One region of the Rhodopseudomonas sp. RCAM05734 genome, then DNA from elsewhere that is predicted to be linked to it. Evidence: predicted binding sites of a transcription regulator. Region 1 holds the regulator's gene; the other holds the start of a gene.
What was found. Region 1 encodes HrcA, which represses chaperone genes, less so after heat shock. Its sites were predicted from a motif close to GTTAGCACTCNCNNNNNGNGAGTGCTAAC; they were not measured.
Positions count from the first base shown of each region.

Region 2: a site for HrcA is predicted at 2,029-2,057, ahead of ACUXVA_RS13320 (co-chaperone GroES). Genes of this name have one in related genera too.

Region 1 is NZ_CP199742.1:1,329,008-1,343,805, forward strand. Features, by position in the region: gene hemW (radical SAM family heme chaperone HemW) at 1-584, opposite strand, end outside; gene rdgB (RdgB/HAM1 family non-canonical purine NTP pyrophosphatase) at 574-1,212, opposite strand; gene rph (ribonuclease PH) at 1,357-2,082, opposite strand; gene hrcA (heat-inducible transcriptional repressor HrcA) at 2,238-3,326, shown strand; gene grpE (nucleotide exchange factor GrpE) at 3,432-4,025, shown strand; gene pncA (bifunctional nicotinamidase/pyrazinamidase) at 4,168-4,884, opposite strand; gene ACUXVA_RS06495 (hypothetical protein) at 4,996-5,937, opposite strand; gene dnaK (molecular chaperone DnaK) at 6,298-8,196, shown strand; gene dnaJ (molecular chaperone DnaJ) at 8,350-9,492, shown strand; gene ACUXVA_RS06510 (class I SAM-dependent methyltransferase) at 9,586-10,188, shown strand; gene ACUXVA_RS06515 (NADPH-dependent FMN reductase) at 10,242-10,817, shown strand; gene pyrF (orotidine-5'-phosphate decarboxylase) at 10,824-11,537, shown strand; gene ACUXVA_RS06525 (DUF1330 domain-containing protein) at 11,706-12,008, shown strand; partial or broken gene dapB (4-hydroxy-tetrahydrodipicolinate reductase) at 12,115-12,931, shown strand; gene ACUXVA_RS06535 (2,3-bisphosphoglycerate-dependent phosphoglycerate mutase) at 12,950-13,573, shown strand; gene ACUXVA_RS06540 (bifunctional helix-turn-helix domain-containing protein/methylated-DNA--[protein]-cysteine S-methyltransferase) at 13,912-14,798, opposite strand, start outside.
Region 2 is NZ_CP199742.1:2,811,453-2,826,250, forward strand. Features, by position in the region: gene groL (chaperonin GroEL) at 1-1,446, opposite strand, end outside; gene ACUXVA_RS13320 (co-chaperone GroES) at 1,640-1,936, opposite strand; gene ACUXVA_RS13325 (hypothetical protein) at 2,252-2,773, shown strand; gene ACUXVA_RS13330 (protein phosphatase CheZ) at 2,891-3,667, opposite strand; gene ACUXVA_RS13335 (L,D-transpeptidase) at 3,965-4,765, shown strand; gene ACUXVA_RS13340 (DUF2076 domain-containing protein) at 4,835-5,653, opposite strand; gene ACUXVA_RS13345 (ChbG/HpnK family deacetylase) at 5,784-6,626, opposite strand; gene ACUXVA_RS13350 (glycosyltransferase family 2 protein) at 6,623-7,672, opposite strand; partial or broken gene hisG (ATP phosphoribosyltransferase) at 7,756-8,734, opposite strand; gene ACUXVA_RS13360 (ATP phosphoribosyltransferase regulatory subunit) at 8,731-9,906, opposite strand; gene ACUXVA_RS13365 (16S rRNA (uracil(1498)-N(3))-methyltransferase) at 10,027-10,782, opposite strand; gene ACUXVA_RS13370 (hypothetical protein) at 11,008-11,667, shown strand; gene ubiA (4-hydroxybenzoate octaprenyltransferase) at 11,678-12,607, shown strand; gene ACUXVA_RS13380 (DUF2093 domain-containing protein) at 12,834-13,058, shown strand; gene lpxK (tetraacyldisaccharide 4'-kinase) at 13,186-14,205, opposite strand; gene ACUXVA_RS13390 (3-deoxy-D-manno-octulosonic acid transferase) at 14,198-14,798, opposite strand, start outside.

The sequences.
Region 1 (14,798 bases):
AGCGACAGATGCTCGGCGGCTTCCGAGATCGCGAGCTTGAGTTCGCTGGTCCACATCTCCGGCGTCTGGTCGGGGCGCGCATAGATGAGATCGAAGGAATAGCGATCGAAGGCGCTGCGCGCGATCGCCACCGCATCCAGCGCCTCGCGCGCAGTGTGGAGACGGCCGAGGGATTTCAGCGAGGCATCGTCGAGTGCCTGCACGCCGAGCGAGACGCGATTGACGCCGGCGGCGCGGTAGCCGTGAAAACGCGTCGCATCGACGGAGGTCGGATTGGCTTCCAGCGACACTTCGGCATCATCAGCGACGTGCCAGTGCTTGCCGATGGAATCGAGGATGGCGCCGATGGTCTGCGGCTTCATCAGCGACGGCGTGCCGCCGCCGAAAAAGATCGACGACACGGTGCGGCCGGGTGTGCGCGCCGCGGTGGTCTCGATCTCGCGCGCGAAGGCGCGGGCAAAACGTTCCTCGTCGATCGGCTGGTGGCGGACATGGCTGTTGAAGTCGCAATAGGGACACTTCGACAGGCAGAACGGCCAGTGCACATAGACGCCGAAGGCGTCCTGTCTCGCGTCAGCGCTCAAGGCAGATCTCCGCCAGTTTGACGAAGGCTTTTGCGCGGTGCGACAGGCCGAGGCCGAGTGGCGGCAGGCCGTGCTTCTCGATGCTGGTCATCTCGCCGAATGTGCGGGTGTGGCCGTCCGGCAGGAACGACGGGTCGTAGCCGAAGCCGGCATCGCCACGCACCGGCCACACCAGCGTGCCGTCAGCGCGGGCCTCGACCTCTTCCAGATGCCCGTCGGGCCAGGCGACGCACAGCGCCGAGACGAAATGCGCCTTGCGCTTGTCCGGCGTGGTGGCGCCGCGCTCCTGCAGCAGTCGTTCGATTTGCGTCATCGCCGCGGTGAAATCCTTGGACTCGCCGGCCCAGCGCGCGGAGTAGATGCCCGGAGCGCCGTCGAGCGCGTCCACCACCAGACCGGAATCGTCGGCAAAGGCCGGCAGTTGCGCAGCCTGCGCTGCGGCAATCGCCTTGATGGCGGCATTGGTTTTAAAAGTATAGCCGGTCTCGTCGGGCTCGCCGAGCCCGAGTTCGCCGGCAGAGACGGCCTCGATGCCGTAAGGCGCCAGCAGCTCGCGCATCTCGGCCAGCTTGCCGGGATTGTGGGTGGCGATCACGAGGCGGCCGGTGATTCGGCGATGTTGAGTCATGAGAGAATCTTAGTCCGTAGCCCGGATGGAGCCAACGGGTCGCGCGAAGCGCGCCCGATGATAAACTCCGCGCAATACGGGGCCCGCGTGCATGTGATGAATGGGAATCCCGGATTTCGCTTGGCTCCATCCGGGCTACGGCAGTTACGCCACCGCGATCTTCTGCAGCTCGACCAGCCGGCCGATGCCCTGTTGCGCAAGGCCCATCAGCTTCAGGAATTCGTCCTGCGAGAACGGGGTCTTCTCCGCTGTGCCCTGCACCTCGATGATGCGGCCGTCACCGGTCATGACGAAGTTGGCGTCGGTATCGGCCTCGGAATCCTCGGCATAGTCGAGGTCGAGCACCGGGGTGCCGTTGTAGATGCCGCAGGAGATCGCCGCGATATTGTCGCGCAGCACCTTGTCGCCGTCGCCGTTCTTGAACATGTTGCGGCTCTTCATCCAGCCGATGCAATCGGCCAGAGCTACCCAGGCGCCGGTGATCGAGGCTGTGCGGGTGCCGCCGTCGGCTTGGATCACGTCGCAGTCGATAGTGATCTGGCGTTCGCCGAGCGCTTCGAGATTGACCGCGGCGCGCAGCGATCGGCCGATGAGGCGCTGGATCTCGACGGTGCGCCCGCCTTGCTTGCCGGCTGCGGCCTCGCGGCGGGTGCGCTCCAGGGTGGCGCGCGGCAGCATGCCGTATTCGGCGGTGACCCAGCCCCGCCCCTGGCCCTTGAGCCACGGCGGCAGCCGTTCTTCCAGCGTCGCCGTCACCAGCACATGGGTGTCGCCGAATTTCACCATGCAGGAGCCTTCGGCATATTTGACCACGCCGCGTTCCAGCGACACGGCGCGCAGTTCATCGGGCGCACGACGGCTTGGCCGCATGAGTAAAATCCTTCCGAAAATTCAAAAAAGCCAGTTCGCGGTGCTTTTAGGGGGTGGGCCGGCAGCGGCAAGGGCTGCACGGACCTATTGCCGCAATGGGTGCTTGTAAGTCGGGCCCCGGAGCGACAAATTAGGGGCTGTCACAGGAGTTGCCCTTGGCCCATCACGATCCGATCGGCCTGATTGCCGCCAATGCCGGGCTCGCGCAGCTCAACGAGCGGTCGCGTGAGATTTTCCGGCAAATTGTCGAAAGCTACCTGGCCACCGGCGAACCGGTCGGCTCGCGCAACATTTCCCGCCTGATCACGGTGCCCTTGTCACCGGCGTCGGTGCGCAATGTGATGTCGGACCTCGAGCAGCTCGGGCTGATCTACGCTCCGCATACCTCCGCCGGGCGGCTGCCGACCGAGCTCGGCCTGCGCTTTTTCGTCGACGCCCTGATGCAGGTCGGAGATCTCACCGAACCGGAGCGGCAGTCGATCCAGGCCCAGTTGAGTTCCGCCGGCCGCCCGCAGTCGGTCGAGGCGGCGTTGGGCGAGGCGCTGACCCGATTGTCCGGCCTGACCCGCGCAGCGGCGGTGGTTCTGACCGCCAAGGCCAATTCGCGGCTGAAACACATCGAATTCGTCCGGCTGGAGCCGGAACGGGCGCTGGTGGTGCTGGTGTCCGAGGACGGCCAGGTAGAAAACCGCGTGCTCACCCTGCCGCCGGGGGTGCCGACATCGGCGCTCACCGAGGCCACCAACTTCCTCAATGCGCGGATTCGCGGCCGCACCCTCGACGAGGCCCGGCTGGAACTGGAGACGGCGCTGGCGCAAAACCGCGCCGAACTCGACCAGCTCACCCACAAGGTCATCGCCGCCGGCATCGCCGGCTGGTCGGGCGGCGACAATGACGACCGGCAGCTGATCGTCCGCGGCCACGCCAACCTGCTGGAGGATCTCCATGCGCTGGAGGATCTGGAGCGGGTCCGGCTGCTGTTCGACGATCTCGAGGCCAAGCGCGGCGTCATCGACCTCTTGGGCCGGGCCGAACGCGCCGAGGGCGTCCGGATCTTCATCGGCTCGGAAAACAAGCTGTTCTCCCTGTCCGGTTCCTCGACCATCATCGCGCCCTATAGCGACGGCGCCGGTCAAATCGTCGGCGTGCTCGGCGTGATCGGACCGACCCGGCTGAATTATGCGCGGGTGATCCCGATGGTCGACTATGCCGCAAGGGTGGTCAGCCAGATGCTCGGCGGATGACCGGACGCCGCCCCGATTTACCGGTTGCGCTTGATTTTTGCCCTGCAAACCACGATATCCGGCGCAGCAATCCCCCATACCAAGCGTTTTTCAGAAGGCAGCGTGATGACTGATTCCAACGGGTCGAACGAGAATCCCGAAAAGCAGGCTCAGCCCGCCGAACCGGTGGTCTCCAAGCCGTACATCATGCCCGACGATCCGGAGCCGAATTCGGTCGAGGCCCTGACCAAGGAAGCCGCGGAATCGCGCGACAAGATGCTGCGCACGCTGGCGGAAATGGAAAACCTGCGCAAGCGGACGCAGAAGGAGATCGCCGACGGTCGCACCTATGCGATCACCAATTTCGCCCGCGAGGTGCTGGATATTGCCGACAGCCTGCAGCGCGCCCTCGATGCGCTGCCCGCCGAGACCAAGGCCCAGGCCGAATCCGGCATCAAGGCGCTGATCGAAGGCGTCGAGCTGACTGAGCGCTCGCTGCACAACACGCTGGAAAAGAACGGCGTCAAGAAATTCGATCCGGCCGGTGAGAAGTTCGATCCGAACTTTCAGCAGGCGATGTACGAGGTGCCGGACGCTTCGGTGCCCGCCGGCACCGTGGTGCAGGTCGTGCAGGCCGGCTACACCATCGGCGACCGCGTGCTGCGCCCGGCGCTGGTCGCGGTGTCCAAGGGCGGCGCCAAGGCCGCCGCATCGGAGTAATCGTAGTCTGTCGTCACCCGGCTTGACCGGGTGACCCAGTATTCACTTAAAGGTCTGAGTTTACTGGATCGCCCGGTCCTGGCGCGCAATTGCGCGCAGGCCGGGCGATGACAGCCGAGTATGACGTAAAGGCGTTGTGCCTCTACGCCACCAGATCCGTCGAATTGATCCGCCTCACCCCGGCCTTGGCCATATCGGCCCAGGCCTTCGCCAGCGAGCCCTGGGTGTCGATGCCGCGGCAGGCGTCCTCCACGACATAGGTGTCGAAGCCGGCTTTGCGCGCGTCGAGGGCGGACCAGGCCACGCAGAAATCCGTCGCCAGGCCGGCGATGAACACGCGTTGCAGCTTGCGTGACTTCAGGTAGGCGGCGAGGCCGGTCGTGGTCCTGCCATCGGCTTCGGTGAAGGCCGAATAACTGTCGACGTCCTTGTGAAAACCCTTGCGGATCACCAGCCCGGCCTGCGGGATCGCGAGGTCTTTGGACAGCCCGGCGCCGTCGGTGCCCTGCACGCAATGGTCCGGCCACAGCACCTGTTTGCCGTATTTCAGGTCGACGGTCTCGAACGGCTTCTTGCCGGCGTGGGACGAGGCGAACGAGACGTGACCCGGCGTGTGCCAGTCCTGGGTCATCACCACATCGGCGAATTTCTTCGCCATAGCGTTGATGACAGGCACCACCTTGTCGCCGTCCTTCACCGCGAGGCTGCCGCCCGGCAGGAAGCAGTTCTGCACGTCGATCACCAGCAGCACGGATGTCTTGTCGATGCTGACCTTGCCTGCAGCCTGTCCCGTTTTCGGCACCAGACTGGCCATGGCCGCGACTCCCAACCCCGCAACAATCTCTCGTCTGTTCGGCATCGCTGATCTCCCGAAGAACACCAGCAAATCAGGTCGCGGGGAGCCGGTAAAGGCGGATGCGCGGCCGAGGCGGACCAAATTTCAGCCGCCGCCTGCATGTTTTGCGCGCCGTCAGCGCGGCTCGATGCCGTCGCGCACCGCCCGGAACCGCGGGAAGGCCTTCGACCAGTCGTCGCGCGGCGTGCTGGCAACGATCCGCATCGCCACATTGCCGCTGGTGAAACGCAACCATTGCACCACGGTGACCGGGGTGTTGGCCTTGCCGCTGACCGCGTCGATGCGCGTCTCGTAACCGGGGGCGCCGTCGAGCCGCATCGGCTCGGACATGGTGATCCTGGCGTCGCGCAGGCCCGGGATCATTGTCGCCGCCTGCTGGGCGAAACGGCCGCGATCTTCCGCCTTTTCCGGCGCCGAGGCGGTGGTGCCGATCACCATGTAGGGCGACGCTTCGACGCCGGTTTCGGCGGCTTCGTCGGTGGCGTCAGTCAGCAGGATGGTTGCGCCCGGCGCCAGCGTGCGCACCGTCTTGAAGTTGCTCATCTCGGTGATCTTGAAGGGCAGCAGGCCGAGCTGTTCCTCGATCGGCACTTCCTTGCGCACCGACGCGGAAGAGAACATCTGGCGCACCGCGTCGTCGGTGTAGATCTTCATGGCGTTTTCCGGGACCTGCACGGCAATGTAGCCGGAGAAGGTGCCGCCCGGCATGATCATCGAATAGCGCCTGATGTTGCCGGTGGCATCCTTGCCGTTCTCGACGGTGTAATAGGCCTTGCCCGCTGCCGTCTCGAGGGTCTCGGGCTTCACGCCGCCGGCGGGGCCGGCCTTGAAGGCGTTCTCGACCTCGCCATAGGCGGCGGCCGGAAGCTCCGTGACCAGCACCTTGACGCCCTGGTCGGAGGTCTCGAAGCCGGTGAAGGTCTTCGCCGGCGCCAGGCCGACCAGCGGCGTCATGCCGATCCTCAGGCCCGGCGGGTAGACCGCGTCGGCGGCGAGAGCCGAGGTCGCGGCCCCCAGCAACAGGGTCAGCGCGAAAAGCGGAGCGATGTTTTTCATGAAAATCTACTGGGTTCGCATTGCGGCTGTACGATGGTCGCGGACTGCGGCCATTGATGCCAGGACGCCGCAGCCGACGGCCATGCTGTAGCGGATTTCGCGTTCCGGCAACAGATCAGGGCCCAATGCGTTCCCGTCCGGTCCGCCCCTGCCGCCCGGCGCAACCGGCCGGATCGATTAATCTTTTGCCTTGCAGGCGTTTTCCTTGGCTTGGCCATGGGTCCGGTCCTTGCGGCCCCCACCCCCCCTCCTATATGAGGCCTACCGTCGCAATATCGCGAGCATTTGATTATTGGGGGTTTGGATTGGTGCGCCGTCAGGGCCCAGCCAACCTGCCGCAAAAAGAAGGGTATGAGGACCATGGGAAAGGTCATTGGCATCGATCTCGGCACCACGAATTCGTGCGTCGCCGTCATGGATGGAAAGTCACCTAAAGTCATCGAGAACGCGGAGGGCATGCGCACGACGCCGTCCATCGTTGCTTTCAGCGACGACGGCGAACGCCTCGTTGGCCAGCCGGCCAAGCGCCAGGCCGTGACCAATCCCGAGCGCACCATTTTTGCGGTCAAGCGCCTGATCGGCCGCCGCTACGACGATCCGACCGTGGAGAAGGACAAGAAGCTTGTCCCCTACAAGATCGTCAAGGCATCGAACGGCGACGCCTGGGTCGAGGCCGACGCCAAGACCTACTCGCCCTCGCAGGTCTCCGCCTTCATTCTGCAGAAGATGAAAGAGACCGCGGAAGCCCATCTCGGCGCCAAGGTCGACCAGGCCGTCATCACGGTCCCCGCTTACTTCAACGACGCCCAGCGCCAGGCCACCAAGGACGCCGGCAAGATCGCCGGCCTTGAAGTGCTGCGCATCATCAACGAGCCGACCGCGGCGGCGCTGGCCTACGGTCTCGACAAGTCGAAGAGCGGCACCATCGCGGTGTACGATCTCGGCGGCGGCACCTTCGACGTCTCGATCCTCGAGATCGGCGACGGCGTGTTCGAAGTGAAATCCACCAACGGCGACACCTTCCTCGGCGGTGAAGATTTCGACATGCGCCTGGTCAGCTATCTCGCCGACGAATTCCAGAAGGAGCAGGGCATCAACCTGCGCAACGACAAGCTTGCCTTGCAGCGCCTGAAGGAAGCCGCTGAAAAGGCCAAGATCGAGCTGTCGTCGACCACCCAGACCGAAATCAACCTGCCCTTCATCACCGCCGACGCTTCGGGTCCGAAGCATCTGACCATGAAGCTGACCCGCGCCAAGTTCGAAGCGCTGGTGCAGGATCTGGTCGAGAAGACCATCGAGCCTTGCCGCAAGGCGCTCAAGGACGCCGGTCTGACCGCGGCCGAGATCGGCGAAGTGGTTCTGGTCGGCGGCATGAGCCGCATGCCGAAGGTTCAGGAAGTCGTCAAGCAGCTGTTCGGCAAGGAGCCCCACAAGGGCGTCAACCCGGATGAGGTCGTCGCGATCGGCGCCGCCATCCAGGCCGGCGTGCTGCAGGGCGATGTCAAGGACGTGCTGCTGCTCGACGTGACCCCGCTGTCGCTGGGCATCGAGACGCTGGGTGGCGTGTTCACCCGCATCATCGAGCGCAATACCACGATCCCGACCAAGAAGAGCCAGGTGTTCTCGACCGCCGAGGACAACCAGAACGCCGTGACCATCCGCGTCTTCCAGGGCGAGCGTGAAATGGCGGCCGACAACAAGCCCCTCGGTCAGTTCGACCTGATGGGCATTCCGCCCTCGCCGCGCGGCATGCCGCAGATCGAGGTCACCTTCGACATCGACGCCAACGGCATCGTCAACGTGTCGGCCAAGGACAAGGCGACCGGCAAGGAACAGCAGATCCGCATCCAGGCGTCCGGTGGTCTTTCGGAAGCCGACATCCAGAAGATGGTCAAGGACGCCGAAGCCAACGCCGCCGACGACAAGAAGCGTCGCGAAGCGGTGGATGCCAAGAACCACGGCGACGCCCTGGTTCACACCACGGAGAAGGCCCTCACCGAGCACGGCGACAAGGTTGCCGCGCCCGAACGCCAGGCCATCGAGGATGCTTTGAGCGACCTCAAGGAAGCGCTGAAGGGCGACGACGCCGAGGCGATCAAGACCAAGACCCAGACGCTGGCGCAGGCTTCGATGAAGCTCGGCGAGGCGATGTACACCCAGCAGGCCGAGGCCGACGCGGCCAAGGATGCCGCGAAGGATGACGTGGTCGACGCGGAGTTCACCGAAGTCGACGACGACAAGCCGAAGAAGTCGGCCTGATAGGCGAGCAAAATGGTGGCCCTCATCCGGAGCAGCGCGTAGCGCGTCTCAAAGGATGAGGGTCATTTTTTGTTAAGTGAGGGGCGGCATCCTGTGAAGCGAGTTGCTTCGGATGCGCCTCGGATGAGGACGAACTTCGGGCGGATTTGACGGATGTCGACCACCAAGCGCTGCTATTACGAGTCCCTTGAAGTCGAACGCACGACGGATGACGCTGGCCTGAAGTCGGCGTTCCGCAAGCTGGCGATGAAATGGCATCCGGACAAGAATCCGGGCGATGCCGCCGCCGAGTCCCGTTTCAAGGAAATCGCCGAAGCCTACGAGGTCCTCAAGGACGGCGACAAGCGCGCCGCCTATGACCGCTACGGCCATGCCGCCTTCGAGCAGGGCAATGGCGGCGGCGGCGCGGGCTTCGGCTCCGGCTTCGCGTCCTCGTTCTCCGATATCTTCGAAGACCTGTTCGGCATGGCCGGCCAGCGCGGCGATCGCAGCAGCGGCGGTCGCGAGCGCGGTGCCGACCTGCGCTACAACATGGAGATCACCCTCGAGGAAGCCTTCACCGGCAAGACCGCCCAGATCGAGATTCCGGTGGCGGTGACCTGCGAGTCCTGTTCCGGCACCGGCGCCAAGGCCGGCACCAAGCCGAAGACCTGCACGACCTGCGGCGGCGCCGGCCGGGTGCGCCAGGCGCAAGGCTTCTTCACGCTGGAACGGACCTGCCCGAGCTGCCAGGGCCGCGGCCAGATGATCGAGGATCCCTGCCCGGGCTGCGAAGGTGCCGGGCGCATCGAGCGCGAGCGTACTTTGTCAGTCAATATCCCGCAGGGCGTTGAGGACGGCACCCGCATCCGGCTATCCGGCGAGGGCGAGGCCGGGGTCCGCGGCGGGCCGGCGGGCGACCTGTACATTTTCCTGTCGCTGGCGACCCATGAATTCTTCCAGCGCGACGGCGCCGACCTGCATTGCCGCGTGCCGATCTCCATGGTGACGGCATCGCTGGGCGGCGAGTTCGAGGTGCCGACCATCGAGCGCGGCAAGACCAAGGTGAAAGTGCCGTCCGGCACCCAGTCCGGTCGCCGTTTCCGCGTTGCAGCGAAGGGCATGCCGGTGCTTCGTTCGCGGCAGATGGGCGACATGTATGTTCAGGTGGTGGTCGAGACGCCGCAGAACCTGACCAAGAAACAGCAGGAGCTGCTGGCCGAGTTCGAAAAGCTGTCGTCCGGTGCAACGCAACCGGAGGCGGCGGGTTTCTTCACTAAGGTCAAGGACTTCTTTGGCACCCGGGCCGGCTCCTGAGGTCCGATTCGCTTGACCGTTCGAGCCTTGGCCTGTACCTCTTTATGACCAAATTCTGACAGCCCGCGTTTCGCGGTCCCGCCTGGAAGCGACATGCCTCTGCAATCGTCCGCGCGAGCGTTGAAAAAGCCCCAGCGTCTTGACGATGAGGTGCGTTTCCTGCGGTCATGGATCGAGAAGCCGCTGCGTATGGGCGCGGTGATGCCGTCGGGCAAGGTGCTTGCCCGCACCATGGCGCAGTATGTCGATGTCGATTCCACCGGTCCTGTGATCGAACTCGGGCCAGGCACCGGCGCGATCACCACCGCATTGCTGGCCCACGGCATCGACCAGAAGCGTTTGGTGCTGGTCGAATTCAATCCCGCCTTCTGCGCGCTGCTGCGCGAACGTTATCCGCAGGCCACCGTGGTGCAGGGCGACGCCTATGCGCTGCGCGACACGTTGTGGAACGTGCTGAAGGAGCCGGCGGCCGCGGTGGTGTCCGGGCTTCCGCTGGTGACCAAGCCGATGCTGACCCGGCTCAAGCTGATCCGCGATGCGTTCGTCGCTCTGGCGCCTGGCGCGCCGTTCGTGCAGTTCACCTATTCGGTGGCGCCCCCGATTCCCAAGACGCTGCCCGGCGTATCCACAGAGGCGTCCGAGCGGATCTGGATGAATCTTCCGCCCGCCCGCGTCTGGGTGTATCGCAAGGGCTGATACGGTCCGATGCCGTGACCTCGCGGCGGGCCAGCCCCGAACGCGATTGAATCATGTCCGCGCTGAAAATCCTCGTCATTCCCGGCTCATTGCGCAGCGGTTCGCTGAATGCGCGGCTCGCGGCCGTTGCCATTGACGAGCTGGTGCGCGCCGATGTCGAGGTGACCCTGCTGTCGCTCGGCGATTTTCCGCTGCCGATCTATGACGGCGACCTGGAGACGTCCGGCGTGCCGAAACACGCCGTCAATCTGAAGCGCATGATCGGTGCGCATCATGGCGTGCTGCTCGTCACCCCCGAATATAATTCATCGCTGCCGCCGCTGCTCAAGAACGCCATCGACTGGGTCTCGCGGGTCCAGGATGCCCACGAGACACGGGGCGAGGTGTTTCGCGGCCGGCCGTTCGCGATCGCCGCGGCATCGGGCGGGCGGCTCGGCGGCAGCCGCTGCCTGCAGGCGCTGCGTCTGGTGCTGTCGGCGTGCCGGGCTTTGGTGATCCCGAACCGGCTGGCGCTGTCCTTCGCCAATGACGCCTATGACGAGACCGACCGGCTCAAGCACGCCGCCGACAGGGAGGTGCTGTCCGCGATGGTGCGGCGGCTGGTCGATGTCGCGCAGCAAATGAAGTGAGGTGAGATGCAGTCCCCGAACATGACTCCCCGCGACCGGCTGATTGTCGGTCTCGACCTGCCGAGCGTTGAAGCCGCCGAGGCGATGATCGCGCGGCTGGGCGACAGCGTGACCTTCTACAAGATCGGCTACCAGCTCGCTTATGCCGGCGGCCTGCCGCTGATCCGCAAGCTGGCCGATGCAGGCAAGAAGGTGTTCGCGGACCTCAAGCTGCACGACATCGGCAATACGGTGGCGAGCGGCGTCGCAAGCGTGGCTTCGCTCGGCGCCACCTTCCTCACCGTGCATGCCTATCCGCAGACCATGCAAGCCGCGGTGCAGGGACGCGGCAGCTCGAGCCTGAAGATCCTCGCGGTCACCGTGCTGACCTCCTATGACGACAACGACCTGCAGGCCGCCGGCTACCGGCTCGGCGTCACCGAGCTGGTCGAGGCCCGCGCCCGCCAGGCCCAGGCGCTCGGCATCGACGGCATCGTTTGCTCGCCCGAAGAGGTCGCCAACCTCCGCAGCATCGTCGGACAACAGATGACCCTGGTGACCCCCGGCGTGCGCCCGGCAGGCAGCGCGCTCGGCGACCAGAAGCGGGTCATGACCCCCGGGGACGCCATCCGTGCGGGAGCCGACCATGTGGTGGTGGCGCGACCGGTGATGCAGGCGTCCGATCCCAAAGCGGCGGCGGAAGCCATTGTCGAGGAAATCGCGGAGGCGGTTCGGTCTTAGTATTGTGCCCCGGACTCGATGCAACACGTAGTGTTGCTTCGCAGAGCCGGGGTCCCGGTATCGAGAAAATCGGGATCCCGGGTCTGCGCAGCAGCGTAAAGAACGCTGCAGCGCGCCCGGGAAACAAGGGAAGTTGCTGCAAGAAACAACGAAATCACGGAGGACCATATGGCCAAGGGTTACTGGGTCGCACGCATCGATGTGCACAACATGGACGGCTACAAGGACTACATCGCGCAGAACGGCGCGGTATTCGCGGCATTCGGCGCCAAATTCCTGGTGCGCGGCGGGCAGCACGAGACGCGGGAGGGCAGTTCCCGCTCGCGCAACGTGGTGCTGGAATTCAAGGACTACGCCACCGCGCTGGCCTGCTACAATTCGCCGGAATACCAGCGTCTGGTGGCGATGCGCGCGCCGCATTCCGAAGGCGATCTGGTGATCATCGAAGGCTATGACGGTCCGCAACCTTAAGCATGGCGTCACTGTTTCAGCCGTTTGACGCCCGGTATCCGACGGCGCGTGTTGCCGCAGGGCCGCGGCGTGGTTATATCGCCCCTACAGACTTGAAAGGCGTTCGATGTCCCCAATGCGATTGATCGTTGCTGGCGCCGGCGGCCGCATGGGCCGGGCATTGATCCGCGCCATTTCGGACACCGAAGGCGCCGTGGTGGTCGGAGCGCTGGAAGCGCCGACCTCGGAACTGCTCGGCAAGGATGCCGGCGTGCTGGCCGGACTGCCGGCCAGCGGCGTCAAGCTGTCGGCCGATCTGTGGACCATGTCGAAGGATGCCGACGGCATCCTCGACTTCACCGTTCCCGCCGCCACCATCGCCAATGTGGCGATCGCCGCCGAGCGCGGCATCGTCCATGTGATCGGCACCACCGGGCTGTCGGCCTCCGACAATGCGGTCATCAAGAGCGTCACCTCGCAGGCCATCGTGGTGCAGTCGTTCAACATGAGCCTCGGCGTCAACCTGCTGGCGGCGCTGGTCAAGCGCGTGGCGCAGTCGCTTGGCGAGGGCTTCGACATCGAGATCGTCGAGATGCATCACCGCGCCAAGATCGACGCGCCGTCGGGCACCGCTTTGATGCTCGGCGAAGCCTGCAGCGCAAGGCCGCGGCATCGTGCTGGCGGATCATTCGGCGCGCGGCCGCGACGGCATTACCGGCGCCCGCACTGCCGGCGACATAGGCTTCGCCAGCCTGCGAGGCGGCACCGTGTCGGGCGATCACAGCGTGATCTTCGCCGGGCCCTATGAGCGCATCGAGCTGACGCACAAGTCCGAGGACCGCATGCTGTTCGCCCACGGCGCGCTGAAGGCGGCGCTATGGGCGCATGGCAAGAAGCCCGGACTGTATTCGATGGCCGACGTGCTCGGCCTGGGTGACATCTAAGCAGAAACGGAATCAGGAATGACCGACCGCCTTCTCGTGCTCGTGCGTCACGGCCAGAGCGACTGGAATCTGAAAAATCTCTTCACCGGCTGGAAGGACCCCGACCTCACCGAGAAGGGCGTGGCCGAGGCGAAGGAAGCCGGGCAGAAGCTGAAGGCGCAGGGGCTGGTGTTCGACATCGCCTTTACTTCGGCGCTGACCCGGGCCCAGCACACGCTGGATCTGGCGCTGACGGAGATGGGCCAGACCGGCCTGCCGATCACCCGGCATCAGGCGCTGAACGAACGCGACTACGGCGATCTGTCCGGCCTCAACAAGGACGACGCCCGCAAGAAGTGGGGCGAGGAGCAGGTGCTGATCTGGCGCCGGTCCTACGACGTGCCGCCGCCCGGCGGCGAAAGCCTCAAGGACACCTTGGCCCGCACGTTGCCGTATTACGTGCAGGAGATCCTGCCCTGCGTGCTGCGCGGCCAGCGCACGCTGGTCGCCGCCCACGGCAACTCGCTGCGCGCGCTGATCATGGTGCTGGAGAAGCTGTCGCCGGAAGGCATCCTGGCCCGCGAACTGGCCACCGGCGTGCCGATCATCTACCGGCTCAATGCGGATTCCACGGTGGCGTCGAAGCTCGATCTGGCGGGGTAGGTCTCGTACCCCGGACGCAGCGCAGTGCGCCGCGGAGCGGCGTAGTGCGCTGCAGATCCGGCCCATTTGTGATCAAGGGCTGGGTCCCGGATCTGCGAAGCGGCATAAGAATGCCGCATCGCGTCCGGGACACGATTGGAAGTCTAGTAGTTCCCCCCTACCTGACCCGCTTTCCAGCCCTCTCAACTGTCATCGCCCGGCCGGCGCGCAATTGCGCGCCTGGACCGGGCGATCCAGTAATCGCCGGCAGTCGTGATGGAGTCGCGGCGCCGGTGTCTACTGGATCCCCGCATGCGCGGGGATGACATGAGAGTTTGAGGCACCGACGTGGCGGCGTATCAATTCGCCCCCACCTGACCCGCTTCCCAGCCGATCATCGCCTGCTTGCGGGTGATGCCCCAGTGATAGCCGGTCAGCGCGCCGGACTTGCCGAGCGCGCGATGGCACGGCACCACGAAGGAGATCGGGTTCTTGCCGACCGCCGCACCCACGGCACGCGAGGCCTTCGGGCTGTCGATCTTGCTGGCGATGTCCGAGTAGCAGACCGCGCGGCCCATCGGGATCTTCAGCAGCGTCTCCCAGACCCGGACCTCGAAATCGGTGCCGATCAGCAGCACGCGCAGCGGCTGCTCCGGATTCCACAGCCTGGCGTCGAAGATGCGCCGCGCCATGGCGGCGGTGCCTGCATTGTCCGCAATGAATGTCGCGCGCGGCCAGCGCGCGGCCATGTCGGCGAAGGCCGGCTGCTCCTCGCCGGGATCGGAAAATGCCAGTCCGGCAAGCCCGCGATCGCTGGAGATCACGATGGCCGAGCCGAACGGACAGGGATGGAAGCCATAGCGCAGCTCCATGCCGGCGCCGCCGGTTTTCCATTCGCCGGGCGACATGGCCTCATGGGTGACGAACAGGTCGTGCAGCCGGCCGGGGCCGGACAGGCCTGAGTCCAGCGCCGCGTCGAGCACGCTGGCGGAATCGCGCAGCAGGCCCTTGGCATGGTCCAGCGTCAGCGCCTGCATGAAGGCCTTCGGCGTGAGCCCGGCCCAGCGCCGGAACAGGTGATGCAGCTCATCGGGCGTGAGTCCGGCGGCGTCGGCGATGGCCTCGATCTCCGGCTGGCTGCGCCAGCGCGCCGAGATGAAGGCGATGGCGCGGCGCACGCAATCATAGTCGCGCAAGGCGGCATCCTGGGCGCCGGGCCGGGTGAGGCGATGGTCACTCATCGCTA
Region 2 (14,798 bases), 1.5 Mb from region 1:
CTGAGCGTCGAAACCGAAGGTCTCGGACTTGTTCTCGAGGATCTTGCCGACCACGATCGAGCCTTCCACGCCGGCATTCTCGGCGATCTGGCGGATCGGGGCTTCCAGCGCCTTCAGCACGATATTGATGCCGGCCTGGACGTCGGGATTGTCGTTCTGGATGCGGCCGACGGCCTTCTTGGCGCGCAGCAGCGCGGTGCCGCCGCCCGGCACGATGCCTTCCTGAACGGCCGCGCGGGTCGCGTTGAGCGCGTCGTCAACGCGGTCCTTCTTTTCCTTCACTTCGACTTCGGTGGCGCCGCCGACGCGAATGATCGCGACGCCGCCGGCCAGCTTCGCCAGACGCTCCTGAAGCTTCTCGCGGTCGTAGTCCGAGGTGGTTTCCTCGATCTGCGCCTTGATCTGGTTGACGCGCGCCTCGATGGCGGGCTTCTTGCCGGCGCCGTTGACGACGGTGGTGTTCTCCTTGTCGATCACCACCTTCTTGGCGCGGCCGAGCATGGCGAGCGTGACGCTCTCCAGTTTCATGCCGAGGTCTTCCGAGATCAGCTGACCGCCGGTCAGGATCGCGATGTCTTCCAGCATTGCCTTGCGGCGATCACCGAAGCCCGGCGCCTTGACGGCGGCAACCTTGAGGCCGCCACGCAGACGGTTGACGACGAGGGTGGCGAGCGCTTCGCCTTCAACGTCCTCGGCGATGATCAAGAGCGGCTTGCCGCTCTGCACAACGGCTTCGAGCACCGGCAGCATGGCCTGCAGGCCGGACACCTTCTTCTCGTAAAGCAGGATGTAGGCATCCTCGAGTTCGGCGGTCATCTTCTCGGCATTGGTGACGAAGTAGGGTGACAGATAGCCGCGATCGAACTTCATGCCCTCGACGATATCGACTTCGGTTTCGAGCGACTTGTTCTCTTCGACGGTGATGACGCCTTCGTTGCCGACCTTCTGCATCGCCTGGGCGATCATCTTGCCGATGGTGGCGTCGCCGTTGGCGGAGATGGTGCCGACCTGGGCAACCTCGGCCGAGGAGGCGACCGGCTTGGCACGCTTGGTGATGTCCTTGATGACGGCGGCGACGGCGATGTCGATGCCGCGCTTGAGGTCCATCGGGTTCATGCCGGCGGCAACCGACTTGGCGCCTTCACGGACGATGGCCTGGGCCAGCACGGTGGCGGTGGTGGTGCCGTCGCCGGCGGTGTCGTTGGTCTTGGAGGCGACCTCGCGCAGCATCTGCGCGCCCATGTTCTCGAACTTGTCCTCGAGCTCGATCTCCTTGGCGACGGTGACGCCGTCCTTGGTGATGCGCGGAGCGCCGAAGCTCTTCTCGATCACCACGTTGCGGCCCTTGGGACCGAGGGTGACCTTCACTGCGTTGGCGAGGATGTCGACGCCGCGCAGCATGCGATCGCGCGCGTCTCCGGAAAACTTGACGTCTTTGGCAGCCATGTTGGGTGCTCCTGAAAGAGAAACTTGGAAAAACGAATTCCGGTTGTCGTCGCCCGGCCGTGCGCGCAATTGCGCGCTAGGAACGGGCGATCCAGTACATGCCGGCCTGGCGATTCAATCACCGGCGACCGCGTCTACTGGGCCACCCGCTTTCGCGGGTGGTGACAGTCCTAGTGGTATGCGACGCCAGTGCTTACGCCAGCACTCCCATGATGTCGGATTCCTTCATGATCAGCAGCTCTTCGCCGTCGAGCTTGATCTCGGTGCCGGACCACTTGCCGAACAGCACCTTGTCGCCGGTCTTGATGTCGATCGGCAGCAGCTTGCCGGCCTCGTCACGGCCACCGGGGCCGACCGCAACCACCTCGCCCTCCTGGGGCTTTTCCTTGGCGCTATCCGGGATGATGATGCCGCCCTTGGTCTTTTCCTCGGCGAGAATGCGCTTGACCACGACGCGGTCGTGCAGCGGACGGAATTTGATCTTCGACATGGATGTTCCTTTGGCTAGGCTGACGGGTGAATCGCTGTCATATGGGCCAGGGCCGGACGATTTGGCCGCGTTTGGGTCGATCGGTCCGCGCCCTTAGCAATCGCGCTTCAAGAGTGCTAAAGAAGTGCTCCGGAAATATGGCGAGATGCCGATCCTGTCAAGCAAGGGCTTAAGGCCTTGGTGAGGCCAATATAGGATGATTTGGAAACCATATCGGTGCAAAGGCGTAGTTGATAGCGTCATTGCTCCGCCGGTGTTCGTGCTGGGCTGCGGACGGGCGCAGTCAGCAACAATCGATATTTTTACGGGGATGCTATGATCAGGTCACGCAACGCGCGCGCAATTGCCAATTTGGGGGTCGCCTCGATGCTGGCCATGTCTTTGGGCGCGTGCAGCTCTTTCGGTGGACTCGGCGGCTTCGGCACGTCGCAGCCCGAGGTTGCCCAGGAGCCGCCGCCGGCGCCCGAGATGCCGGCCTCGATCCGCGCCGACGAGCTGGTCGGCCGCTGGGGTCTGGCGTCCTACATGAACCCGGCGGATCGCACCCGCACCGAGAATGCCGCGCGCGGCCAGTGCAAGCAGCCCTATATCATCGGCGCCGGCACCTCCGGCGGGGTGATCATGCATCTCGCCGACGAGGCGACGCCCCAGGAATTGCGCCTGAAAGGCAGCCCGAGCGGCAAGAACTATATCGGCCCGGCCGGCCCGGCGGGCGGCGAAAAGGACCGCGAGATCGTCTCTTTTGACGGTCGGATTCTGGTGACGCGCTTCATCGACAAGGATGCCGCGGTTCGCTACGGAAACATGGTGTACGTCCGCTGCGCACCGCGGGCCTAAAGAGCTACGTCCGGTCTGATACGAAAACGGCGCCTCCCGTGGGAGGCGCCGTTTTTTGTGGTCATTCGGGAACGTGAGCGCTGAAGCTGCGAGCTATCCCGGAATGAGGGGGTGGGCCTAGCCGAACAGCGCGTCGATATCGTCCTGCGAGGCGTGGCCGACGTCGCCGTTGAGCTTCGGGCCATTGAGCAGGCGGTCGTCACCCTCGCGCTCGTCAACAATCGGCGGCGCATGGGCGCGGATGGCGTCGACGCCGCCCCAGATGTCCATCATGGTCGTGATGTGGTTCTCGATGAACTTCATCGTGGTCATCACCTTGCTGATGCGCTGGCCGGTGAGATCCTGGAAGTTGCAGGCCTCGAAAATCGAGACAACGCGTTCCTGGATTTCCTCGGTGAGCTGCTTCTGCTGGTCGGGTGAGGTGATCTTGCTGAGGGCCGTGGAGGCGTTGTCGATCGCTTCCGCCGCTTCCAGGATCTGCTGGGTGGCTTCCTCGGTGCCGCCGACCACCGCGCCGAGCTCGCCGTTGACCTTGGCCATTTCCTCGCCGTCGAAGCTCTTGCCGTGCAGAACGGCAATCTCCTGCTTGGTGCGGGTAATGGCATCGTGGATCAGGTCGAGCTCGATCTTGAGCTTTTCGCACTGTTCGATCTGGGCGCGATAGGTCTCGAGGAGGGCGTGGGCCTCGGCGACCTGGGCGTCGGTGGACGCGCCGATCTGGTTGGTAACTGCATTCTCGCCTTGATGAGGTCGACCCATCTGGTCGCGGATCGCGCGCAGCTCCGTCATGATCTCCCGGTGCATGGGCATAGTATCGCCAGCGATTTCGGCGGGCATCGGCGTACCACCGAGAATGACTTCTTCGATACGAAAGCGCTTGCGACGAACAGACATCAGGTCCCCCAACGTTCAATCAATGCCTTGTCGTACACGGATCAGTTTAACGGCGGGTTCACGCGGATTGTCGTGTTGCAAACACCGCTCATCACGCGCTCATCAACGGTTAACCATGCACAATCCGTGTTCATCGAAAATAAACGCTACTATCCAGAACAGGCTCAACTTGCGACGTGGTGAATCGAAATACCGTTTCCGTTTACCAAACCGATGCGGTTTTGATTCTAACTCGTGGCGTGCAAGGCGCTCCTCGGTCGAGGGCGCGTCCACGACGAAACAGTGCAGAGTACGTCGATGTTCAGAAAACTATCCGTCGCATTTCTCGCCAGTGCGTCATGTCTCGGCGCCGGACTCCATCAGGCTGCCGCGCTCGACGCTGCAGCGCCGTTTGCCGAGCCCGCCGTGCTTTATGCGGATCGGTCGCAGCCCGCGCCGCAGCGGGTCGCTTACGCCGAGCGCCCGCGCATGGGCGGCGGCTTCATCGAATTCCTGTTCAGCGACGCGCCGCCGCAAAGCGCGCGTTACCAGCAACAGCCGTCCGCCGAACAGCAGCCCTATCCGCGCGCCTATGAACCGCAGCGCGCGCTACTACCGCAGCAGCAGGGCATGTTGCAGCAGGATGAATCCATCGATCCGGCGCGTCCGGCGATGGATCCGAAATACGAGCCGCAACTGGTGGCTTATTCCGGCAAGGAGAGCCCCGGCACCATCGTCGTCGATACGCCCAACAAATTCCTGTTCCTGGTGCAGGGCGACGGCCGCGCGATGCGCTATGGCATCGGCGTCGGCAAGCCCGGCTTTACCTGGTCGGGCGTGAAGACCATTACCGCCAAGAAGGAATGGCCGGCCTGGACGCCGCCGCCGGAAATGCTGCTGCGTCGTCCCGATCTGCCGCGGCACATGGAAGGCGGTCCCGCCAATCCGCTCGGCGCGCGGGCCATGTATCTGGGGTCGACGCTGTACCGCATTCATGGCTCCAACGAGCCGTGGACCATCGGCACCAATGTCTCGTCCGGCTGCATCCGCATGCGCAACGAGGACGTGATCGACCTCTACGGCCGGGTCAACGTCGGCGCGCGGGTCATCGTGATCTGAATTCATTCACCATGATAGCAAAACGGCCGCTCCCTGGAGCGGCCGTTTTCATTTTGGTTCGCGTCCGGGTCAGGCGAAATTGCTGTCGTCGTCGCCGCCGAAATCGTCGGAATCCATGTCCATATCGTCGTGATCGTCCTGGTCCTGGTCCTGGTCCTGGTCGGCATCGGCCTGCGCCTGATCGAAGGCGCCGGCGCGCTGGCCGGATGAGCCGATGTCATTGACGCCGGCATCGCGTGCCAGATTGCCGCCGGACGAATCCGAACTCCACGGGCTCCGGCTCTCGCTGGCATTGGCGCTGTCGCCAAAGCCCTGATGGCCGCCGGCACCGCCCATCATGGAGCGGATGCTGCCGAGCAGCAGCGAGCCGCCGACCATGCCGGCCGCAGCGGCTGCGGCAGTGCCCAGGAACGATCCACCGCCTCCGGCGGCGGCGGGCGCCTGCGGCTGGGCGTAGCCGGGGGCCTGACCGTAGCCTGGCGCCTGGCCGTACTGACCCTGACCATAGCCGCCCTGCGCGGGCGGCTGGCCGAGCACCTGCCCGGTATTCCAGGCCGGGCGGCTGCTCGGGGGCGGGACGTTGGGGACCGAGCCGCGCGGGGCGGGCTGGTTCTGGCCAAACAGCGCGTCGCGCATGGTATCGAGGAAGCCGCCGGGCGGCGCCTGTTCGGGCGCGCCGCCGCCTTCCAGTTCGGTGATGCGGTCATGGGCGCGCTTCAGCGCCTCGTCCTGCAGCAACACGGTCTGCACCAGCGCATAAAGGGCATTGGGCGCGCGGCGTTGTCCTGCGGCGATAGCGTCGAGCGCATCGCGGTCGCGCGGCGCGGCTTCGACCTTGCTGAGCCGGTCGAACAGATCGTCAACCGGCTGGCGTTCCTGCGGTGTCATGGCGTTCTCCGGCTTGCACTAAGCGCGCTTCGGCAGCGCCTGGGAGATGTAGTGACGCTTTGTGTCGCGAATAGTGCCGCCCGGATTAAATTTCGGTATGCGACAAATCGCCGGCGGCCGACCCGAAGCGTCAGCTCAATGTAACTTTGTTCGCGTCGAGCAGGCGCGAAAAGTCGTCGCTGGCGAGAAACGCATACTCCCGCTCGCGCTGGTCGGTCAGCGGATCGAGGCTGACCAGGACCTCGTCGACAAAGCCAGGGTGGCACATGATGAGTCCGCCGTCCGGCAGCCCGTGGAGAAAGCCGCCCATCAGCCTGCCGAAATCGGCCTCTCGGACAAAGTCGTAGGCGCCAGCAAAGCCGGGATTGAAGGCGACGCCATGGCGCGCGGCGCGCTTGCGAAACGCGGCGCTGAGCGTATCGAGCAGCATCGCCTTGGGCATGTTCAGCCGCTCCCGCAACGGCCCGGTGCGACCGCACTGGCGCACCCAGGCTTCGGGCGCCTGCGTCCTGGCCGCGGCCAGAAACGCATCGCGCACCTGCGGGAAAATGTGCACGTGCTGATGGCCGTCAATGTAGTCCGGCGGACGTCCGAACAGGTTCACGAATGCGGCGATCTGCGCCGTCAGCTCGCCGCGAATCATTTGCGGATCGAGCCGCCGCAACATGCTGCTGCGCAGCTTGCTGGCGAGCGGCAGGAACAGGCCACCCTGCAGCGGCCGGAAGTTGATCGTCAGCGGATAGAACGGCGCGGTCAGCGTGGCGTGCAGGCCGATGGCGCAGCGGGGACTGCTGGCGACAGCTTCGTTGAGGGCACTGACTTCGTCGCGACCGATCGCCGGGCCTACCACCATCACCGACGTGGCGTTGAGCCGGCCGCGTTCGATCAGCTCGCGGATGCCGCGATTAACGCCGGAGCTGAGACCGTAATCGTCGGCGCACAGCCAGATCCGGCGCGGCGTGTCGTCGGTCATTCGGCTGCGGTCCGGTCGCCGACGCTGACGGCGGCGTCGGTCGTGCTACGCTTCACGCTGTGCTCGGCCACGAAGTAGATTGGCCTTGCTTTCAGCTCCGAGAGGATCTTGCCGATATACTCGCCCATGATTCCGATCATCAGCAGTTGTACGCCGCCGATGGTCATCAGGCCGACCATCAGCGAGGGATAGCCGGGCACCGACTTGCCCTCCATCCAGGTCTCCCACAGGATGTTGAGGCCGAACAGGAAGGCACCAAGCGCCAGCAGCAATCCGAACATGCTGGCAAAGCGCAACGGTGCCACCGAGAACGAGGTCAGCCCCTCGATCGACAGGCCGATCAGCTGTCGCGGGTTGAACGAGGTGACGCCATGGGCGCGCGCCGCCGGTTCGTAGTCGACGCGCAACTGGCGAAAGCCGATCCAGGTGGCGAGGCCCTTGAAGAAGCGGTTGCGCTCCGGCAGCAGCCGCAGTGCCGCGGCAGCGCGCGGTGACAGCAGCCGGAAGTCGCCGGCGTCTTCGGGAATCTTCTGGCGGGCGCCCCAGTTGATCAGCGCGTAGAAGCCGCGCACCGCCTGGCGGCGCAGAAACGACTCGTTGTCGCGATGCGCCTTCGCCGTATAGACGACGTCATAGCCTTCGACGATCCAGTGCCGCACCGGCTGCTCGACCAGTTCGGGCGGATGCTGACCGTCGCCGTCCATGAACATCACGGCGCCGCGGGAGGCGTGGTCGAGCCCGGCCATCAGGGCGGCTTCCTTGCCGAAATTGCGCGACAGCGACACCACCTGCACGTCGAGCGAGGAGGTGGCCGGCAACGCGCGGGCGATTGCCAGCGTGCCGTCGGCGCTGCCGTCATCGACATAGACAACTTCGCAGGCGAGGCCGTGGCGCTGCTTCAGGGTCTGCGCCAGCACGCCCAGCCGCTCATGGAAGTGGGTCAGGCCGGCGGCTTCGTTGTAGACCGGCACGACGATCGACAACCCCTGCGCCGCAGCGGTCGCGGGGTCGGTCGCCAAGCCAGAAACGTCACTGCCGAGCATCATCGATCAGGTCCCAGAATCCACAACATGCAGCAACATATGGTTACGGCGAGGCGTCGTCGCCAGCAAGGCCGGCGGTTCGCGCTCTACGGCCGCAGGAATGTCTCGAGCTTGGCGAACAGCGGATTGGCGCGGTCGAGCACGTAATCGAGCGATGCCACGGAGACCGTATCGGCGCCGTGGTCGCGCAGGAAGCTGCCCAATGCATAGATCTGCGCCGGCGGGCAGTGCAGCGTGATCATGCCCGACGAGGTCGGTCCGCCGAATGGCGACACCACGCCGAAACGCTTGTGCGCTTCGGCCAGCAGGGCGGCGTCGCAGCCGGCGAAGCGGGTGCGGACTTCCTTGTACTTGCTGGCGCGGGCGCGCGCGGCGATATGGTCGAGAATGATGCGTGCGGTCTCGCGCGCGTGGTCGCTCCAGTCGGCGTCGCGCGAGGCGACGAGATTGGCCTGGCTGCGCAGGATCACACCATCATCGAGCACCTTGAGGCCGTTGGCCGCGAGGGTGGCGCCGGTGGTGGTGATGTCGACGATCATCTCGGCGGTGCCGGTGGCGGGGGCGCCCTCGGTGGCACCGGCACTCTCGACGATGCGGTAGTCGACCACGCCATGTGCGGCGAAGAAGTTGCGCGTCAGGTTGATGTACTTGGTGGCGACGCGCATGCGGCGGTTGTGCTGGGCGCGGAAGCCGGTGGTGACGTCGTCGAGATCGGCCATGGTGCGGACGTCGATCCACGACTGCGGCACGGCGACGACCACGTTGGCGCTGCCGAAGCCGAGGCCCTCGATCAGCGCAACGCGCCTGTCGGCATCGACGATGCTCTCGCGCAGCAGGTCCTCGCCGGTGACGCCGAGATGCACCGCGCCGCGCGCCAGGCTGCGAGGCGATCTCGCTGGCCGAGAGATAGGCGATCTCGACGTTGTCGAGGCCGGGAATGGTGCCGCGATAGTCGCGGGCGCCGCCCGGCTTGGCCAGCGCAAGCCCGGCGCGCGCGAAGAACGCCTCGGCGTTTTCCTGGAGGCGGCCCTTGGAGGGAACGGCGAGAACGAACGGCGCGGTCATGGTGTGCTCCCCGCCAATTCGCTTGCGGAAGCGTTGCGGCGAACCTGTGTCAGAGTTGTGATCCAGATCGAGAAGCCGACGGCGGGAATCGGCGTGGTGGAACCCAGCTGGCTGAGCAGGCCATCATAGCGCCCGCCGGCCACCAACGGCTCGACGCCGTTGCCCTTGCGGTGCAGTTCGAACTCGAAGCCGGTGTAGTAGTCGAGGCCGCGGCCGAACGAGGTGGCGAAGCGGATCTTCGAAACGTCGACGCCACGGGCGGCCATGAAGCCGGTGCGGCTTTCGAAGGTGTCGATGGCCGCGGTGAGGTCGAGCTGCGCCTCGGCGGCCAGCGCGCGCAGTTGCGCCAGCGCGTCGTCGGGACTGCCGGAGATGGCGAGGAAGCGCTTGATCAGCGCCAGTGCTTCGCGGGGCAGGGCGCCGCCCTTGAGCGTCGACTGCTCGAGGAAACGGTCGGCGATCTCGGCCACCGAACGGCCGCCGACATTGCTGGCACCGGCGATGGACATCAGGTCGGTGACCAGTGCCAGCGCCGCCTTGCGGTCGGAGCCGGCCAATGCGGCGAGCACGCCTTCATATTCGTTGCGGGCCGGCGCTTCCGCCAGCGTCAGGCGGCCGAGATCCATCTCGAGATCGCCCTTGCGGTTGAAATCCTTGATCAGCCGGCGCTTCCACACCGGATAGAGGTCAAGCGCGTCGATCAGCGCGGTGAACAGCGCCACGTCGCCGGTGCGGATGTCCACGTCGGTCACGCCAAAGGTGGCGGTGGCCTCGAGGCCGAGCGCCAGCATTTCGGCGTCGGCGGCGGCACTGTCCTGGCGGCCGAAGGATTCGATCCCGGCCTGCAGGAATTCGCTCGGGCAGCCCTGGCGATAACGGAACACCGGGCCGAGATAGCAGAAGCCGGCCGGCTGTCCGGCCTGGGCGGAGGCGAGGTAATCCCGGGCCACGGGAATGGTGAGGTCCGGACGCAGGCACAGCTCGTCGCCGGAGGCGTCGGTGGTCAGGTACAGGCTTTTGCGGATGTCCTCGCCGGACAGGTCGAGAAACGGTTCGGCCGGCTGTAGGATCGCCGGCTCGGCCTGGTGGTAGCCGGCCTGGGCGAACGACAGCAGCAGCGCATCCGCCCATGCGGCGGATCCGGTCGCGCGAGGGGCGGCGGTTTCGGTCATCTCAGCGTCCAGCAGTTCCAAAGTGTCAGTCGGCGCAGCCCCTTAACATGGCCGGCGGGGAGTTTCGACCCACCATCGGCCAAGTGGCTTAATGCGGGGTCAGGATTTCCACCCGTCTTCCTACTTGGTTACCGCAAAATCACCGAGCGCGGCCTGCACCAGGGTCAGGGCGGCTACGGCGGCGGTATCGGCGCGCAGGATTCGCGGTCCCAGCGCCAGCCGCAGGATATTCGGCTGCTTCAGCAGAACGTCGCGCTCCGGCCCGGCGAAGCCGCCCTCCGGGCCGATCAGCACGTCGATGCCGTGGCCGGCCCGGTCGCAGGCGCCGGCCAGCGCCGCCATGGGATCGGCCACGGGGGCCTCCTCGTCGCAGAACACCAGCAGCCGGGCGCCGTCGCGCTGGCCGAGATATTTGTCCAGGGTCTGCGGTTCGCCGACTCCGGCGATGCTGAGGATGCCGCATTGCTCGGCGGCTTCCACCACATTGGCCCGCATCCGCTCGGTATTGACCCGGGACACCTGGGTAAATCGGGTGGTCACCGGCTGCAGCGCCGAAACCCCCATTTCCACGGCCTTTTGCACCATATAGTCGAGGCGGGCGTGTTTCAGCGGCGCAAACAGGTAGGTGATGTCCTGCAACCGGTCCTGCGGCCGGCTCTGCGCCAGCAGGGTCAGCTGATCGGCGCGCTTGCCGCCGGAGATCGCCGAGCGCCATTCGCCGTCGCGGCCGTTGAACACCAGCACCTGGTCGCCGGCGCCCAGCCGCAGCACATTGCCGAGGTAGTTGCTCTGGCTGCGGTCCAGCGCGAGGCTGCCGTCAGGCGCGAATGGCGCATCGACGAACAGGCGGGGGCTGCGAAAATCGGCTTGCGGCATCGGTCGGTTTCCATCGGGGAGGCGAGCATTAGCCCAACTGCGGCGAATTATCACCGCCCGACATGGCATTGCGCCGTGCTGTTGCCAAATTCCGCGGGTTGTTAAGGACTGGCAGGAATCGTAAAAGGCCCCGAACCAACATTCCCTTTCAAAAGGGCTCGGGGACGCGTGGACCTTGCCGGAGGAAGATCTTTGCTCATCCGTTATCTGATCGTGCCGCTGACCATGGCGGTCCTGGCCGTCCAGGCCGCCGAGCTTCGCGCCCAGGGTGCATTCCCCGCGCCGTTGCCGGGCGGCGCCGCTGCGCCGGCTAGCGCCTCGCCGTTCCCGCCGGTCAACGGCGCCCCCGCCGCCTCGCCATTTCCACCCGTCAACGGTGCGCCGGCGGCTGCCGTGGGTGCGCCCAGCCCGTTTCCGTCGGCCGGCGCACCGCCGGTTGGCGCATTTTCCCAGCCGGGTCCGCAGGCGGGTCCCCCCGGCGGCGAGGACTGCATGAAGCAGTTCATGCCGCTGCGTCAGGAAGCGGAAAAGCGCGGCCAGGCGATCAAGGCCGCCAGCTCGCGCCACGCGCCGCCGCAGGAGGCCTGCAAGCTGATCGGCAACTTCTCGCAGAGCGAGGTCAAGATGATCAAGTACATCGAGGCCAACGCGCAGAAATGCGGCATTCCGCCGAATGTCAGCGAGCAGATGAAGTCCGGTCACAAGAACACCGAGAAGATGCTAGCGCAGGTCTGCAACGCGGCCCAGCAGGTGCAGCAGCGCGGGCCGGCGGCTCCGAGCCTTGCCGACGTGCTCGGCTCCTCGGCGGCGATGCCGGAAGCCACCGCCGCCAAGCGCGGCGGCAGCACCTTCGACACGCTGAACGGCAACGTGTTGACCCGATGATCGCCCTCCGATGAGCGATGCGGCCGCCCGCGTTGCCGATGCGACCGGCAACTGGGTCGATCACATCGCGCCGCTGTGGTCGCGGCCCTATCTGCGATTGGCGCGCTTCGACCGGCCGATCGGATCGTGGCTGCTGCTGATGCCGTGCTGGTGGTCGGCGGCGCTGGCCGCCGGCGTTGCCCACGACGTCAGCCAGCTTCCCACGATCATCGTGCTGTTCTTCGTCGGCGCCTTCGTGATGCGCGGCGCCGGCTGCACCTGGAACGATATCACCGACCGCGATCTCGATGCGAAAGTGGAGCGGACGCGATCGCGGCCGATTCCGGCCGGGCAGGTCAGCGTCACCAAGGCCGCCGCGTTCCTGGTCCTCCAGGCGCTGATCGGACTTGCGATCCTGCTGCAGTTCAACAGCTTCGCGATTGCCACCGGCATCGCCTCGCTGGTCATCGTCGCCGCCTATCCGTTCATGAAGCGGGTCACCTACTGGCCGCAGGTGGTGCTCGGGCTGGCGTTCTCCTGGGGCGCGCTGATGGGCTTTGCGGTGCAGTTCGGCCGCATCGATGCCACTGCGCTCTTGCTCTATGCCGGCTCGATCTCATGGGTGATCGGCTACGACACCATCTACGCCCACCAGGACGCCGAGGACGATGCGCTGATCGGCATCAAGTCCACGGCGCTGCTGTTCGGCGCGCGCACCCGACTGGCGCTCGGGGCATTCTACGCGCTGGCGGTGGCGCTGATCGGCGCGGCGCTGGCGCTGGCCGGTGCGCACTGGCCGGCCTGGCTGGGGCTTGCGGTCTTCACTGCGCATCTGATCTGGCAGATCGTCCGGCTCGACATCCGCGATCCCGCTTTGTGCCTGCGCGTATTCAAATCCAACCGCGACGCCGGGCTGCTGCTACTGGCGGGATTGCTGGTCGATGCCGTGCTGCGGGCCTGAGGAGTAGGCGCGTCGGAGACGCTCGACAGGCATCCGCACGAGGTCGCGGCGCTGCTCGATCGCTACGGCAAATCGCTGGATCAGACATCCTGACAGGCCGGCCGCCGCGGCCCTACCGCCGGCGTCATGCATGGTTTATATCTGCGACGCAGCAGGCGATTTATGCTACCGGGTACGACAACATTCCGTCGGGCCGCAGGCCGCCGCGACGACGAGGAGACACACTGTGCTGAACAAATTCGGACCGTCGGGCAACGGCGAGGCGAAGCTGCAATATCTCGATGGCGATTTCCGCGTGGTGTCGCCGGGTACCTATGTGAAATGCGCGATCACCCAGGAGCGGATTCCGCTCGATGAGCTGAAATACTGGAGCGTCGATCTGCAGGAAGCCTATGCGCTCCCGTCCTCTGTGCTGCAGCGACACTACCCGGCTGCGCTGAAGGCGAGCTGAGGTTTAGACAGTAGGGTGGGCAAAGGCGCGCCTGCGCCATGCCCACCACGACACCCGCTGTGCGTCTGATGGTGGGCACGTCATCTCCGCGCTTCCGCGCGGTCGATGCCTTTGCCCACCCTACATCTCATCGGGGCTTCGTCGTCCAGTTCCTGCTGCGCGCTTTGTTGAGCTCCGTCCGGACGAAGGTTTCAAGCGCCCCGGCCTCGTCGAACGCCAGGTTGATGGCGAAGGGGACGATGTCCTGTGCGCCGGGCAGCGCCCGCAATTTCACCAGATCCTTTTCAGTCGTCACCAATGTCAGACCGTCGCGCCTGGCCTGTGCGAGCAGGGCATCGAGATCGGCTGCCGTGTAGGGATGATGATCGGCAAACGCCTTCTCGACGACGACATCGACATTGCCCGTCCGCAGCGTGTTGAAGAACCGGCGGGGATCGCCGATGCCGCAAAAGGCCAGCACCCGCTTTCCCTGCAGCCGCGCGACCGTGGCCGCGTCCGGCGTGATCTGCGCGCGCCACACCGGACAGCCTTGTGCGGCGATCGCATCCGCCACGGCGTCCGCAGCGTGACCGCGGCCGACGATCACCAGCGCGTCGGTTCGCGGGAGCTGCGCGTCGAGCGGTGCGCGCAGCGGTCCTGCCGGTAGCACGCGGCCATTGCCGAGGCCGCGATCGCTGTCGATGACGATGAAGCTTGTATCCTTGGTGAGGGCCGGGTTCTGGAAGCCGTCGTCCATCACCATGACGCTGGCGCCGGTGGAGCGGGCCAACGCCGCGCCGCCGACACGGTCACGGGCGATCACCACCGGCACGTGGCGCGCCATCATCAGCGGCTCGTCGCCGACCTCCGCCGCGCCGTGCCGCCCGGGATCGACCCTGACCGGGCCGCGCAGGCTGCCGCCATAGCCGCGGCTCAGCACCACGGGCGTCTCGCCGAGATCGCGCAACAGCGCCACCAGCGCCAGCGTGGTGGGCGTCTTGCCGGCGCCGCCGACATGATAGTTGCCGACGCACAACACGGGAATGCCGACATCGATGCCCTTGCGTGACATGCGGGTGGCGGCGATCTCGCCGTAGACGGCGGCGAGCGGCATCAGCAGGCGCGCCAGCCACGATGACGGCGCGTGCCAGAACGCCGGCTCATGCATCGCGCGATCCCATCTCCAGCCGCAATTGCAGCAGATAGGGCTCCAGCGCGCCCAGCGTCCGCTCCAGAGCGCCGCCGAGCCGTTCGACCACGCCGACGCCGGCCGCGATCGAACTCTTGCGCGCGTCCGGATGGCCCAGCAGATGACCGAGCTGCCGGACCAGCGCATCGCTGTCGTCGGCCTGCTTCGCGCCGCCGGCACCGTCGAGCGCTTGATAGACATCGGTGAAATTGAACACGTGCGGGCCATGCACGATGGCGGCGTCGAGCTTGATCGCCTCGATCGGGTTCTGGCCGCCATGCGGCACCAGCGAGCCACCCATGAACACCACCGGCGCGAGCCGGTAGAACAGGCCGAGTTCGCCCATGGTGTCGGCGACATAGATGTCGGTGGTGGAGGTCGGCAATTCCTCGCGCGAGCGCAGCGCCACCTGGGCGCCCGTGGCCGCGATCATCTGCGCGACGGCCTCGCCGCGGTGGGAATGACGGGGCACGATGATGGTCAGCAGCGATGGAAAGAAACCGGCGAGGTTCTTGTGTGCGGCGGTGAGCAGTTCCTCTTCGCCGGGATGGGTCGACGAGGCCACGATCACC